One region of the Paeniglutamicibacter sp. NPDC091659 genome, then DNA from elsewhere that is predicted to be linked to it. Evidence: predicted binding sites of a transcription regulator. Region 1 holds the regulator's gene; the other holds the start of a gene.
What was found. Region 1 encodes Rex, which represses fermentation and respiration genes when NADH is low (regulators of the CRP and FNR family bind a similar motif). Its sites were predicted from a motif close to CTTGTGAANNNNTTCACAAG; they were not measured.

Region 1 (7,892 bases):
GGCACCGACCACGCCCCGCTCACACAGCCATCGCCGCCAAAGGGCCTACTCCCACGCGCCAACTTATTGGACCCTGGGGTGGTCCCACGTCTGCCCCCGTGCCCGAACCGCTCGCACCGGGAGGTTAACGCAATGATGGCCCGCTGCTTGCAAAGCGAAGCAGCGGGCCATCATTCGGCATTTCGGGCCTACAGTCCTGCGTAGGAGTGCAGTCCGTTGAAGTAGATGTTCACGACGGTGAAGTTGAAGACGAGGCAGAGGTATCCGATGATGCTCAACCAGGCCGAACGGGCGCCGGTCCAACCGCCGGTTGCCCGGGCATGCAGGTAGCCCGCGTAGACGACCCAGATCACGAAGCTCCAGACCTCCTTGGTGTCCCAGCCCCAGTAGCGTCCCCATGCGGCCTCGGCCCAAATGGCGCCGGCCATGACGGTGAAGGTCCACATGACGAAGGCAACCGCGTTGATGCGGTAGGCGAAGTTCTCCAGGGCACCCGCGCTGGGCACGACGCCCATGAAGGGGAACTTGTCGGACTTGCCGGCAGCCAAGGCCTCGACGCGGGCATGCTGCACCAGTTGCAGGACGTTCATGGCGAAGCTGATGGTGAACAGTGCGGAGGCCGACACCGCGATGGATACGTGGATGATCAGCCAGTAGCTCTGCAGTGCGGGCACAAGGTGCGCGACCGGAGTCGGGAACCCCATGGTGGCGCCACAGAGCATTACCGTCACCAGGCCGATGACGAAGGTGCCCATGAAACGCAGGTCCTTCTTGAGCAGCACCACGGAAAAGACGAAAGCCACAATGAAGGAGCCCGTGGAAAGGAATTCATACATGTTGCCCCAAGGCACGCGGCCCGCCGCAATGCCGCGGCTGACGACTGCAAAGCCGTGGATGAGCACGCCGAGCCAGGTCAGCGAGACAGCGACCTTCGCGGCCATGCGCTTCTCCGACGCCGGGACGTAGTCCATGGAATCGTTGACGAGCTCCTCGCCGGGCGTGGTACGTGCCACCGGCGCCGATTTTCCGGCTCCGGCCGCCACTAGGACTTTCTTTTCGGCCTCCAGGGTTGCCGCATCGATTTCCCTGATCAGCTTGCTGGACTTTGCCAAGTCCCAGGCGAAGGCGATGAACGCCACCGCATAGACGAACGCTGCAAGCAACATGAACAGATCACTGTATTGCCCCAACGTCTCGTTGATGGTGGGCAAGTTGTTTCCCATAAGTTCTCCTAGACTCCGGCTCGCACGACGGCGGGCCACTGCTGCTCAAGAAGCTTGCGCAATTCCTTCGCTTCAGACTCCAAGCGAGGGTCTTCACCACGGGCCAGCAATCCGTATTCGATTATCCGCTTTTCACGTCCCGAATCGTCAACCGAGGTCTTGATTTTCACCCAGACCCGGCGACGCGGCGTAAAGAGGGAGATGGCCAGGCCCAGGAGGGCCAGACCGGCAAAGATGGCTACCGGACGCTTGCTCGGGTCGTAGTTGATGTCCAGCCCGACAAAGCGCTTGAGTCCGTCAAAGGAAATGCTCCCCTTGCCGTCCGGCAGTTTGTACGATTCCCCTGCGCCCAAGACGATGCCGCCGGCTTTGAGTTTTCGGTTGTTCAGCTCCTGGAGCTGATCCGTTTCCAGCACGTAGACGTTCTGCGGGTTCCCGTCGTCCAAACCGAGATTCCCGTAGTAGGAGTTCAGCTGCAGCTGGGGGTTGACGGCGTTGGGGTCGCCGGAAATGGCAAAGCCCGTCTCGTCGGTCATCGCCGTGGGCAGGAGGAACCCCTGGAAGCCCAGCTGGTCCGGTTTTGCGTCCGGGGCTTTGATGACAAGCAGCGAGGTGTACATGCCGTCTTGGGGAACCGAAACCACGGGACCGCTGAAGGCTACGTTGCCTTGTCCATCTCGGACCGTGACAACGGGGGCATACCCATTTCCGACGAGGTAGACGTCGGCGCCGTTGATCCGCAACGGGTGGTTGACCCGAATGGTTTCCTTTTGCACCGGCGCATCCGGGCTGCGGCGTGTTTCGACCTCGGCGGTGAAGTCGATGGGCTGTCCGAAGTGGGTCGTGGATTCGCGGTCGAACGTGATGTTGAACTTGTCCAGCTTGACCGAGTACGGGATCAGCGACTCTTCCTTGAACCAGGTGCCGGGCTTGAAGGAGTCGTAGGAAACGAGGGAGTTGACGAAGGTCTCCCCCTCAACCAGGACGCGCTGTCCGCCGTAGCCGAACGAGCCGCCGACTGCGACGGAGGCGAGGATGCCGACCAGGGAAATGTGGAAGAGCAGGTTGCCGACTTCACGGCTGTAGCCACGTTCGGCACCCACCGAGGGGCTGTCGCCTTCCGGGCGTGCCTCGGCACGGTAGCCGCGCTTCTTCAGCAGCGTGGCTGCGTCGGCAACGATCCGCTCGTTGCTGATTCCCGAGGCTTCGGCCGATTCGATCTCGACCGTGCCGTTCTGCGGCAGTCGGTTCAAGCGCGAGGGGGTGCGTGGCGGCGGGGTGCGCAGTGCCTTTGCATGCTTCTTCACGCGCGGCAGGATACAACCGATCAGTGAGATGAACAGCAGCAGATAGATTGCGGAGAACCAGGCCGAGGAGAACACGTCGAAGAGCTGGAACCTGTCAAGCCATGCACCAAGGGTGGGCTTATTCGTCAGGTACGCCGCAACTTGTTCCGGGTTGACTGCGCGCTGTGGGAAAACGGATCCCGGGACGGCCGCCACGGCCAGCAACAGCAGCAGGAACAGGGCCGTGCGCATGCTGGTGAGCTGGGCCCATGCCCAGCGAAGCATACCGATGAACCCGAGGGCCGGAACCGCAACGTCTTTTTTCATATCTTGCTTTGCCATTAGATGGGCAACCTGACTTCGTTGGCGAACCAATCTTGCAATTGTGTGACCCAGATGCCCCACAGGCCCGTGGCCATGAGAACACCCAGGAGGATGAGCATCCCGCCGCCGAATCGCATGATTGCGAGCTGGTGCCGACGGAAGAATTTCATTGCGCCCATGCCACGACGCAGGCCAAGGGCGATGAAGAGGAAGGGCAAGCCCAACCCCATGCAGTAGAAGAAGGTCAGCAGCGCACCCTTGGAGACGCTCGCGTCGGGTCCCGTGCTCATGGCAAGCACGGCTGCAAGTGTGGGGCCGATGCATGGTGCCCAGCCCAGCCCAAAGGTCACGCCCAGGACGGGAGCCCCCCAGAGACCGGCTGGCGGTTTGCGATGGATCTTTGCTTCGCGTTGCATGAAGGAAAAGCCGCCCATGAACACGACACCCATGAGGATGACAACCGCGCCAAGGACCTGGGTAACCCAGGCGCCCTCAAACCTCATCCAGTACGCAAGCTGGGAAAATATGCTTCCCGCGAGCACGAAAACGGCCGTGAACCCCAGGATAAAAAGGCCGATGCCGGTGACCATGCGGCCGCGCTTTTGGTCGGCCAAGTCGGCCCCGGAAAGTCCCGTGACGTAGCCCAGATACCCGGGAACCAACGGCAGTACGCAGGGGGAAAGGAAGGATACAAGCCCGGCAAGGATTGCTACGGGCACCGCAAGAAGCAGCGAACCGTCCATGATGATCTCGGCAAAGGGATTTCCCTGGGCCGGTACCGCCAGAGCAGCAACGATCGTCGGGGCTATCACAACGACTCGGTGAGGGCCGTGTTGATCAGGGCCTTGAGCGTTGTCTTCTCCGCAGCACCAAGGATGCGGGCCGATACGCGTCCCTGCCGGTCGAGAACCAACGTCGTGGGCACGGCCTGCAGCGGAACGTACTTGGTCATGGCCAGCTGGATTGCGCCCTGGGTATCCTGCACCGACGGGTACTTGACGCCGAAGGTCCGCTCGAAAGCTTCGGCGGCGTCCTTCTCGTCCCGGACGTTGATGCCGATGAAGCCGACCTTGTCCTTGAACTCGTCGCTGAGTTCAACCATGTGCGGTGCTTCGATGCGGCACGGCGCGCAGGCGGCATACCAGAAGTTCAGGACCGTCACTTGGCCGGCGAATTTGGCGGAATCGATCGTCGACCCGTCGTAGGCGGTGGCGCTGATTACCACCGGCTCGGTTCGGGACTTCGGGTCGTATTCCTGAACCGATCCGTCGCCGGCGATGTAGTTCTTGTTGTTGCCTTCGCGGGCCTGCTTTGCCAGCGGGTCTTCTTCGCCAACACAAGCTGCCAGCGGCACCACTGCTGCGGCGAGCATGGCTGCACGCAAGAAAGTGCGTCGTCCCAAACGCGATGGTTGGGACGAAGTGGGATCGGTCATGATCTCAGGCTCCAGGAATGTTCGCAGCGTTGACCAAGAGGTCAACACTGGGTTCTGCATAGCGGACGGCGACCAGACTTTCACCTTCAAAGTCCAGGCTAGTCACGGAGGTGAGAGTGCATTCGCGTTTCCGCGGGTCGTGCCAAAGGGCTTTGCCTTCGGCAGCGCGGCGCGTGACCCAAATCGGCAGCTGGTGGCTGACCAAAATGGCTTGCGCTCCGCTGCCGCCAAGTTCAACCGCGCGATCACGGTGTTCAACGATGGCGGCCATCATTCGTTCTACCTGGTCCCGGTAGGGCTCCCCCCAGGAAGGACGAAAGGGATTGACGACGTAGGACCAGTATTTTGGTTCCTTCAGTCGTTGCTTGATCTGTGAGAGGCCTTGGAATCGGTTCGCGGCCTCGATGATTCGATCATCTGTCACAATGTCCAGCCCCAGCGCCTTGGCTGTCGGGTTGGCGGTTTCCTGGGCTCGAACGAGCGGAGACGAAACCATGTGGGTGATGTTCGCACCGGCCTCTTGCTGGGCCGTGAAGTACTCTGCCGCGCGCTGCGCCATTTCATGGCCAAGGTCGGAGAGATGGAATTCGGGTAGCCGACCGTAGAGAACCCTGTCCGGGTTATACACTTCGCCGTGACGCAGAAGGTGAACGGTAGCAGTCGACATGCCTTAAGTGTCTCAAAACTTTGGTGGGTTACCTAAACAGGGAACTTGATCCCCGCCACGCCCGGGCACACGAGTTGGGCCGTCGTTCCGCAGTTTCACGGCAACCGTGCAGCCAAGATCCCGCGGCAGCCCGGTTTGTTCCTTGCGCAACAGCGAACTTTTGTCGGAGTCGGCCCGGCGCAAAAACCATCCTTTGGGAGGGGATAAAACCAGATGGCAGCAGATATTGTGATGCGTAAGACGTATTTTCAATCCGAAGGAGCAGGCCATGTCGACACCTGAGAACGAACCTGAGAACCCGCAGACGCCGCCGGTCAATCCAGCGCCGCCACAGTATGGGCAGGTCGCTCCGCAAGACCCGAACGCCCCGGTTCCTCCTCCATATGGCCAGGCCCCGCAATATGGCGCCCCGCAGCAGAATCCGTACGGGCAGAACCCCGCCCCCTACGGGCAAAATCCGTACGGGCAGAACCCCACGCCCTACGGGCAGAACCCCTACGGCCAGCCGCCCCAGGGTCAGACGCCTTATGGGCAGCAGCCGTACGGCATGGGATTCCCGATACCTCCGCAGGGCAATTTCCCGGCGCCCCAAATGCCGACCGAACGCCCCAAGGAACTCGACATCGCGTTCTGGGCCATCATCGCCGCCGGCGTGCTGTCGTTGATGGCCGCGGTCTTCGGCTTCGACACAGCCCTGATCCGTCAGCAGCTTGCCACGACGCCGGAGTTTGACGCGATGTTGCAGGACACCGGGATGTCGCTCGATGCATTCCTCAGCGCCATGCACACCATGGTCGTCATCGTCACGGCCATTTCGCTGGGAATCTACGTATTGCTGGCGTTCATGATTCGCAAGGGAAGCAACGTTGCCCGCATTTTCGCAACGGTTTTCGCCGCCCTTTCGGTCTTTGGCCTCTTCGGCGGAACGCTTCTGTCGATCCTGTCCATCCTGGCGGGCGTGGTCGGCGTCGTGTTCGCCTGGCTGCGTCCGGCCAGCGCCTACATCGCCGCCCGACGCGCGGCACGTGCAGCAGGCTACCGCTAGGAATCACATACGGCCGAGGGTTCTTGAGCGTGGGGAAACCCGCGTTCGGGAACCCTTTGCCGGTTAAGGGCCCGGCCGTTTCCTTGCAGCGCACACCGCTGAAGCCCTAAACGATGTTTTGCGCGTGGTAGGCCAAGATCTGCAACTCCGTTGCCAGATCCACCTTTCGGAGGTTGACTCCCTCAGGCACCTGCAGGACGACGGGTGCGAAGCTCAGAATGCTGCGCACCCCGCATTCAACGACCTTGTCGCACAGGCTCTGCGCCGCTGCGCCGGGAACCGACAGCACCGCAATGTTTGCCTCGGTGGAAGCGAGAACCATAGCCAGGTCTTTGGTGTCGGCAACGGTCAGCTCTCCGACCTTGGATCCGATGACATCCGGCGCCGCGTCCAAAAGCGCAACAACCTCAAATCCCCTGCTGCGGAACCCTCCGTATCCGGACAACGCGCGCCCCAGGTTGCCGGCGCCGATGATCGCAACACGCCATTGTTGGGTCAGCCCCATGGCCTTTGAAATGTGTTCGGCCAGCTCCGTGACGACGTATCCCACTCCCCTGGTCCCGTATGACCCCAACTGGGAAAGGTCCTTTCGAAGGATCGAGGGATTGACGCCGGCCTCCGTGGCCAAGAGGCCGGACGAGGTTCTTGTCTGCCCTTGGGATTGAAGCGTGTTCAGGGCCCGCAGGTATTGGGTCAGCCGTGCCAGGGTGGCCTCGGGAAGAATCCGCTCGAGGGAACCGGTCATGGGGTTTGGCGTCGGCTCGACTCCATCGTCTGCCGGGGGGTGTTGCGGGGTTGGCATCGTGCTGTGACTCATTCCTTGGGTCTTTTCATGACCCTACGATCTATTCCTTGGCGCAGGCAAGCGAGTTCCAGTGGTTGGAACGACACCGGTCTCGATCAGTTGTTGAGCAATGATTCCAAGCGCTGGGGATCAATGACCCAGAAGTCCCGCACTTTCCCGTCGATCAGGAGCACCGGCACTTCCTCGGAATGCCTGGCCAGGAGGTCGGCGTGCTCATCTATGTCAACGCTCTTCCAGTCGTAGCCCATCCGGGTGGTGACTTCGTCCAGCGTTTCAATGGCTGCATGGCACAGGTGACACCCGGAACGGACTAACAGTGTGATCTCATGGGGTGTCTTCGCAGTGCTCATGAATCTAACGCTACAGCTCCGCGACAAAATGCGTGCAATAGACTTCAGGGATGCCCGCCACACAAACCCATGTACTGCCCGACGACCAGGAAACGGAGAAGTTGCGCCCTGCGGCCGCCTTCTTTGACGTGGACAACACCATGATGCGCGGCGCATCGCTCTTTCCGCTTGCCCGCAAAATGTACAGGCACAAGGCATTTTCGCTCCGCCAAATTCTGTGGTTTCTTCTGCACCAGTTGCGTTTCGCCGCCCGCGGCGAACACCTCGGGGACATCCGGGCGATCCGGGATCGCGCTCTGACGTTGGTGGAGGGTTTTCCCGTCGCCGAAATGCAGTCCCTTGCGGATGAAATCTACGATGAATTCATCGAATCCAAGATTTGGCCGGGAACCCGGGCCATCGCCGAACAGCACCTGCATGCCGGGCGCCAGGTTTGGTTGGTGACGGCAACACCGTTGGAAGTCGCCTCGGTCATGGCGCGCAGGCTGGGGCTCAGCGGAGCGCTGGGCACCTCTGTGGAACACATCCAGGGGGCATACACCGGCAGACTGGTCGGCGAGATCTTGCACGGGCCTGCGAAGGCCAAGGCCGTCCGGGAGCTGGCAGCGGCAGGCGGCCTGGATCTGGGCGATTGTTGGGGCTATAGCGACTCCCACAATGACATCCCGCTGCTGGAAGCGGTGGGGCATCCCGTGGCGATCAACCCGGATGCCAAGTTGCGCCATCACGCCAAACGCCGAAAATGGCCGATCTATGA
Region 2 (7,892 bases), on a different contig from region 1:
GCGTCGGCCTTGAAAGGGACAAATGCCGGCACCAGCGCCGAAAACTCCCCGCGAGCGAATGTCAGGTGACTGATCCCGGCACCGGCAAAAAGTCCGCCCATGGCGATCCGTGCACTCGAACGCGTGCGTGAGGTCGGCACCCGGGCTTCCAGGGACCGGCCCAGGAACCCTTTCGCCGGGTCAGTCATCGGATACCAGCACCGTGACTTCGATGTTGCCGCGGGTGGCGTTGGAATACGGGCAGACAAGGTGTGCGGCATCGGCGAGTTCCCGGGCCTCTTCGTGCGGCATGTCCGGAATGACCACTTCGAGCACGACGGCCAACTGGTAGCCACCCTCTCCGTTGCTGCCGATCGTGACGCGTCCGCCCACGCTCGAATTCTCGACCTTGGTTTTCCTGCTGCGGGCAACGGCGTGCAGCGCGGAGTGGAAGCATGCGGCGAATCCGGCGGCAAACAGCTGCTCGGGGTTGGTTCCGGCACCCGATCCACCCAACTCCCGGGGAGGTGTCATGGCGAGATCGATGCTTCCGTCCGGGGTGGCGACGCGGCCCTCGCGGCCCTGTCCGGTGGAGAGCGCTTCGGCTGTGTAAATGGCGTTCATGGTTTGTGCCTTTCGAGGGTCTTGAATGCGGCCAACATTGTTGCCGCCAAAAACGGGCGTGAAATATGTCAGCGCTCGGTGTCTAGCTGTTGTTCTTGCCCAGTTGGCTCATGGCCACCGTGAGCTTTTGCAAGGTGTCGATGAGTTCACGGGCCGAAGCCGCGTCGGGAAGTCCCGTGGCGCACGCAATGCTCATGGGAATGTGTCCGAGTTCTTTCCGAAGTTCGCTGGCCCGCCGGGTCGGCACGATGGTGACCACTCGGTTGTCCTCATGAACCCGCTTGCGCTCGATCAGGAGTTTTGCCTCCATGCGTCGAAGCAGCGGTGAAAGGGTGCCGGAATCCAGCTGGAGCAACTCACCAAGCTCATTCACCGACCTGTCCCCTTCCGACCAGAGGACCACCAGGACCAGGTACTGGGGATACGTCAGGCCCCACGGAGCCAACAGCTCCGCATAGGCCCTCGTGGTGGCCCGCGTGGCCGAGTACAACGAGAAGCAGACCATTTCATCGACAATTGACATGCTTAACATGGTTGCACACAACTAAGTTGCGCGCAATATATATTCTTGAAGCCATCCTCAGATCGACGCGTGCGACATCGCGCACCCAACTGCCCAAGAGGGAAAATCCAAACCGCAGCCCGTTTTCGACCCGCACGAAGTGCGTGGGTGGCCGATGGCCATTTTCACCCACACGATGGCCACGGCACCTTGCCCTGGGCGCCGAAGAGAGTCGTCCTTCCCCAGCCAGGACCGGCAGTCCCGACCCGCGAGAACCCTAACCCTTCGATGCAGAGGGACGTCGTCGAAGCACCAGGTACAGCCCCAGCCCCACGCAGACAAGATAGGTCAAGCCCACCGCGATCCACCCGGCAGCGAACCCGCCCGGCGAGCCGATCAGCGCCCCCATGCCCAGGGGTCCGATCGTGAACCCTCCGAACAGCCCGGCCGAAACCCAGCCGGTGGCCGAGCTCATGGAGGCTGCGGGGACGCTGCGCAAGAGGCTGGCCATCAGCACGACCGAGACGCCCAGAGCCGAGGCGCCGTGCAATGTGACGGCGAGCCACAGCAACGGGGCGAAGCCCGTCGCGCCGGCTACCAGGAATGCCCCGGCACCGCAGGTGGCCATGACGGCCAGGAGCAGCAGCAATTTCGGCGCGGACACCCCGCGGCTCATCATCCGCCCCCAGCCAACCCGGGCACTGACCCCGATGGCTCCGGCCACGGCGGCGGTGAGCCCGCCAAGCACCAGCGAAAAGCCCAGTTCGCGCACGGCAAAGAGCGGCAGGTACACATTTGTCGCCTGCACACCCACGCCATTCACGAACCCGAAGATGGCCAAGGCAAAAACAACGAAGCGGGTGCTGGACTCCGGCCGCACCGTTGCACCGGCCGCCACCCGTTGGGCCGGGCGGGGTTCGGCCGGCACCAGCAGAAATGTGGAGATCATTCGGACGGCGACCACTCCCAGCAGCGCGGCAACCAAGGCTCCGACCGCACTGGCCCCGTGCCAGCCGATCCACGCGGCCAACACCGGGAAACCGAGGCTCGACACCAGCTGGCTGGCCTGCACGCCGGACTGCTTCACCCCCGTCCATCCGATGCGATAGTCGGCAGGGACGCGCTCGGCCAGGATCCTGTTCGTCACCCCGTTCGGGAACGACTGGGCAAACCCGGCAACTGCGGAGGCCACCAACAGCAGCACGTATCCGCCAGGGATCGCCGCAAGCACCATGGCCAAGGCGGCCATGCCAAACACCACGAACAGAAGCGTCTTGTCCGGCTGTCCGTCTGTGAATTTGGCAAATACCGCATTGCCGATCGCGGCGCATGCAAAGCACACGGTGGCCAGGAGCCCGAACTGCGCCTCGCTGATACCCAGGTCGGAAATGACAAGGTCGCTCGTGGCGCTCAGCCCGTAGCTCAGGATCGGGGCAACACCCACCGCGGTCAGCAGAATCGCCAAAAGGCTTAGTGGCGGGCGCTCGGCACGGGTCTCCAAGGCGGTCCTTTCGGCTCAAGCAAATTGGGGGTCCGGGTCAAGGCCGGAACGCTCTCCAGTTTTGCATGGGCGGCCCGAAGCCCCGCGATCGGTGTCGCCCACGTTAACCGAAGCAGCTGGCCGCATGGTTCGGGAAGTCCCGACCGCCGGCCAAACGCAACGGGCGGCAATCCACTCACCAGTGCTGTGAGTGGATTGCCGCCCGGAAGGGGCTGCCGCCTTATGCAGTTGCGGGTTCGTTTTCACCCAGCGAGTAGCTTGGCTCGCGGCGCTTGAACCACCGGATGACGAAGGCGGTCACGGGAACGAACGCGAATTCCACTGCCGTCTTGTAGAGGAATCCGACCAGCACGTAATTGATGAACGTGGGCGCGTCGGTGATCCCGATGACGGATGCCGCGATGGAGCAGAAGATCAGGGTGTCGGCGAACTCGCCTACGCCCGTGGACCCCATCAGTCGGCCGACGAGGCCGCGTTCTCCGAAACGCTCCTTCATCTTGACCAGGACCAGGGAATTCAGCGTCTGGCCCACCAGGAAGCCCAGCAGCGAGGCCAGGACGATGAGCCAGATCGGGCCGAGGGTGCGCTCGAGTGCTTCCTGCCCGTCGTACCACTCAGCCGCTGGCAGCTCGATCATGATCCAGAAGCAGAGCGTGGAGAATGCTGCCAGCACGAAGGTCGTGATGATTGCCCGGCGTGCGACCTTGAATCCGTAGACCTCGGAGATGACGTCACCCAGGATGTAGGCCAGCGGGAAGAGGAAGAATCCGCCGTCGGTGACGATCGGGCCAAAGGTGACTCCCTTGGCTGCACCGATGTTGGAAAGAATGACAACCACTGCCATCAAGGCCAGGACGGTGGAGAAATAGGGGCTTCCTGCAGCCGCGAAAACCGCGCGCGAAGCCTTTGGACGTTGTGAAAGTGAGGCGGCAATTTCGCCCATGGTTATACCCAATCGAAGAAGTGGTTCGCCAAGTCACTCCGGGGCAGCATTCTTCCCCGCGATTTGAACATGTTTCGGGGGTCGATTGCGGGCCACTTGGAGCACTCGCTGTATTAGCACTTGAGGTTCAAGTATCCCACGGCGTTTTTAGGGATCAATTGCGCTTTCCGACCGCTGCACGCAATTTTGATCACGCTTACCCCGCCCAGACGTGACCTGCGCCACGAAATCAGCTTATTGAACATGTTCAAAAACCACTATGATGGTCTACATGCCTAATGAATCAAGGGGTCACGTGGCGCAGCAAACCGCAAAGGGCGCCGAAACGCGTCAATTGTTGCTAAACACCGCCCTCCGGCTCTTCGCCCAAGATGGCTTTTCCGGAACCACGATGCGTGCCATTGCAAGGGAATCGGGCCTTTCGCTGGGGAATGCCTACTACTACTTCGAGTCCAAGGATGCGATCGTCCACGAGCTCTATCGCGGTCTTGCCGAGCAACATCGCGCAGCCACGTGGCCGCTGTTGGTCGAGGGCAACAACCTTGAGACAAATGTGCGCCTGGCCCTGGAAAAGAACCTCGATATCATGGCCCCGTTTCACGAGTTTGGACCTGCGTTTATTCGCACTGCGTTTTCCGGACCGCAGGGGGACCCGGGCGATACCCATCGGGCACAGGAATTCGGTTTGTGGCGCCAGGTTGTCAGCGCATCCAGGCCGCTTCCCCCGTTGGCCATCAGGCAGGACCTTCCCCAATTGCTGTGGCTCATCCAGCGCGGCGTTTTCATCTTCTGGGCCCATGATTCTTCCCCCGAGGCCAAACGAAGCCGCAGACTCGTGAAAAACGTGGCGCCGGTCGTTGCTCGCCTGGTTGTTCTTTCACGCATGCCGGTGGTCCGGACGATCCTCGACGACGTGCTTTCGCTGGTGCGCACGGCGAACTGATTCCAGGGGACCGACCCCGCAGGCTCGGGGTTGCGGTCTCGCACTGCGGACATGTCGATCCACACAGGCAGGCCATGAGGCGTAGAGTCGAAATTGAAGTCAGGCGAGGGGAAATCGCAATCCGGCTCAACCCATTGCGGTTCGCTTCAGCACCTTTACTGGCTTCCTGGTTTCAGCAGATATATGAGGAGACAACGAATGCCATCCGACCCCAAGAATCTTCCAAGTTGGGTCCGCGAACTTGCGCCGCTCAAGGATCGCACCATCACCAACGACACCTCCTCCGAGCTGCACAGCGTGGGTACCGCAAACGGCGACTTTGAGATACTCCGCTGGTGGCCGGCCCGCGACGAGGTACCTTCCCTCAACAACCTGCTGTCGGAACGCGCCCAGGGGCGCGCCGCACAGCTGACATTGCTTGGAACGCCCGATGAAACCGTTATCGGCGAGCTGGCAGCCCACGGATGGAGCATCAAGGGGCACCATGTCCTGTTGGCTGCCACCACCGATGACGTGGAACAAGTGGCCAGCATCCCGGAGACCGCCACACTCTTCGAGGCGCCCATGGATGACTACGACGTCGTGGAAATTGCGGATTTCGATGCGCCTGCGGGACGCGGCCGCATCCGCTTTGCCAAGGGCTTTGCGCTGTTGAGCGAGCCCGAGATCATGTCCAGCAGCAACTCCGAACAATTCCGCTCCGCAATCATCGCCAATCTGGCGGCTTCGGCGTCGAGCCAAGGCCTGCCCTGGCTGTTCATGGTCGCGGAAGCCGACAACTCGGCGGGAACCCGCACCCTTCGCGGCACTGGCTGGTCAAACGCGACCTTGATTACCACGTTTACGCGCAACTAATCCCGCATCCATACCGCAAAACCCTCGGCCCGGACTTTGCCGAATCCCGCCGGGCCCCGGGGCATGCCCCGGGAAAGCCGTGGTGCCGCACAGTGCACGCCGCCCTGATTTCGCGGGCGCACCGTCGGCCTCGCGGATGAAGGTGGCGCCCGCCAATCGCCCTAAACTAGGAAGCATGACTTCTGCCACCAACGGGATTCGTCCCGCCATTACTTTGACCATTGCAGGCTCCGAGGCCACCGGCGGCGCCGGTGCGCAGGCCGACCTCAAGACCTTCCAGGAACTGGGCACCTACGGCATCACCGCCCTGACGTGCATCGTGTCATTCGATCCGACGGACAACTGGAACCACCGCTTTGTTCCGGTAGAAACCCACGTCATCGCCGACCAACTCGAGGCAATCCAGACCTGCTACGCAGGGGACCTCAAGACAGTCAAGCTCGGCATGATGGGCTCCCCCGCCACCATCAACACCGTGGCCACCGCCCTGCGCAACCAGGAATGGGACAACATCGTCCTGGACCCCGTTTTGATCTGCAAGGGCCAGGAACCGGGCCACGCGCTGGACACCGACGAAGCGCTGAAGGCCAACCTCTTGCCGCTGGCAACCTTCGTCACCCCAAACCACTTCGAGGCCGAATCGCTCTCGGGCATCACCATCAACAACATTGATGACCTGACCGCGGCTGCCAAGAAGATCCACGAACTCTCGGGTGCCGCAGTCCTGGCCAAGGGCGGCGTCCGCCTGGCCGGCAGCGAAGCAGTGGATGTCTACTACGACGGCGAAACCCTGGAGGTGCTCTCCGCACCCAAGGTCGGCGAAGTTGCCGTATCTGGCGCCGGTTGCTCGCTTGCCGCGGCAATCACCGCCGAACTGGCCAAGGGTGCAACCCCGCTTGAGGCTGCACGCAACGCCAAGGCGTTTGTCACCGAAGGCATCAAGAACCGCGTTTCCTCGGCGGCGCCGTTCGACGCCCTGTGGCAGGGTGGCACGCGCTAGACCAGTCATCGCCTGCTCCCTGGCAGGCCAATCAGCGGGAACAAAACGGTGGCCTCATTCAACGAATGAGGCCACCGTTTTGCTTCTACCAGCGCATGGTGTTGCATGCGCGACTGCCCTCGCGTCCGGCGCCCTTGCCCGGTACCGCGCACGGGGGCAGCCCCGCATTGAAGACCCATTCCCCCAAGGAACACGTCATCGCAGCAGACACTACTAATCAGGCCCGACGTTTTGGTCACCGGTTGCGGCAGGCCGAAGGCGCGTGTGTACAAAGGTACACATTTAGACACGCTCTCAAACAAGTCCTTGAGATATGGGCTGACTCACATAGTATTTCGCTTGTGACGTGCAGGCTCTCTGGCGGCATGTCCCACTCATCACTCCCACTGAATTCAAGGAGAACTATGATCAACCCGCGTCGCCCCAAACTCGCGCGGACGATCTTGGCTTCGGCCACCGGGCTAGCCCTGGCCGTCACCATGTCCGTCCCGTCCCTTGCGGCACCACCAGTCATTGACCCGCCACCGGGCGGTGACGCCACGTCGCTTGGCGGCCTCGCCTCCAAGGACCTGAAATCCCTCAAAGTCGCAGGATCCCTGAAGAAAGCACAGGGCGACGTTTCGGTCTTCGTCCAGTTCGAAGGCGAAGGCGCCTTCGCAGCAACCCAGCCCGCGGCCGCAGCAGCCCCCGGCAGTGCACTGGTCAAGGACACAGCCAAGGTCAGAAAGATCCGCGACGGAATCAAGGCCAAGGGCAGGACGGCGGCCAAGGAGGCCGACGCAAAGGTCATCTACACGACCACCAACGCGATTCCGGGCGTGGCACTGCGCGGCGATGCCGATGCCTTGCGCGCATTGTCCGCACGCAGCGATGTCAAGAAGATCACCGCGATCGTTCCCAAGACACCGGACAACAAGAACTCGGTCATTGACACCAAGGCCATCGAGGCGTGGAGCGCCCTGAAACAAACGGGCAAGGGCGTCAAGATTGCCGTGCTCGACACTGGCATTGACTACACCCACGCGGGGTTCGGCGGGCCAGGCACGCTGGAGGCCTACGAGCAGGCACAGTCCTCCACCGCACTGCCGTCCAAGGACTCGGGGCTCTACGACCCCGACAAGTTCATCGGCGGATGGGATCTGGTCGGCGACGACTACAACGCCGACCCGCGTTCACCGGGCTACCAGCCCGTGCCCAAGCCCGATGCCAACCCGCTGGATTGCTCCTCGGCCGGACACGGATCGCACGTTTCGGGTTCCGCAGCCGGATACGGCGTGAAAGCCGACGGCAGCACCTACGACGGGGATTACACCAAGCTCACCGGCGAGGAAGTCTCGGACATGCGCATCGGCCCGGGCAGCGCCCCCGATGCAGCCTTGGTCGGCATCCGCGTCTTTGGCTGCGCAGGCTCCTCCGACGTGGTCGGCCAGGCGCTTGACTACGTGCTTGACCCCAACAACGACGGCAATTTCGATGACCGCGCCCAGATCGTCAACATGTCCTTGGGCTCGGACCAGTCCCCCGCGGACGATCCTGAAACCGACA

Region 2: the regulator Rex is predicted to act here: its motif matches at 3,784-3,803, upstream of ACIQLF_RS08475 (queuosine precursor transporter).

Annotation. Positions count from the first base shown of each region.
Region 1 covers NZ_JBIVTO010000008.1:203,981-211,872, reverse strand. Annotated here, with positions in the region: gene ccsB (c-type cytochrome biogenesis protein CcsB) at 189-1,223, opposite strand; gene ACIQLF_RS15745 (cytochrome c biogenesis protein ResB) at 1,232-2,851, opposite strand; gene ACIQLF_RS15740 (cytochrome c biogenesis CcdA family protein) at 2,851-3,576, opposite strand; gene ACIQLF_RS15735 (TlpA family protein disulfide reductase) at 3,642-4,268, opposite strand; gene ACIQLF_RS15730 (histidine phosphatase family protein) at 4,273-4,935, opposite strand; gene ACIQLF_RS15725 (hypothetical protein) at 5,204-5,980, shown strand; gene ACIQLF_RS15720 (redox-sensing transcriptional repressor Rex) at 6,087-6,782, opposite strand; gene ACIQLF_RS15715 (glutaredoxin family protein) at 6,881-7,135, opposite strand; gene ACIQLF_RS15710 (HAD family hydrolase) at 7,186-7,892, shown strand, end outside.
Region 2 covers NZ_JBIVTO010000003.1:202,833-210,724, reverse strand. Annotated here, with positions in the region: gene ACIQLF_RS08495 (hypothetical protein) at 1-188, opposite strand, end outside; gene ACIQLF_RS08490 (organic hydroperoxide resistance protein) at 181-603, opposite strand; gene ACIQLF_RS08485 (MarR family winged helix-turn-helix transcriptional regulator) at 686-1,126, opposite strand; gene ACIQLF_RS08480 (MFS transporter) at 1,383-2,606, opposite strand; gene ACIQLF_RS08475 (queuosine precursor transporter) at 2,827-3,549, opposite strand; gene ACIQLF_RS08470 (TetR/AcrR family transcriptional regulator) at 3,845-4,492, shown strand; gene ACIQLF_RS08465 (hypothetical protein) at 4,691-5,347, shown strand; gene thiD (bifunctional hydroxymethylpyrimidine kinase/phosphomethylpyrimidine kinase) at 5,523-6,347, shown strand; gene ACIQLF_RS08455 (S8 family serine peptidase) at 6,752-7,892, shown strand, end outside.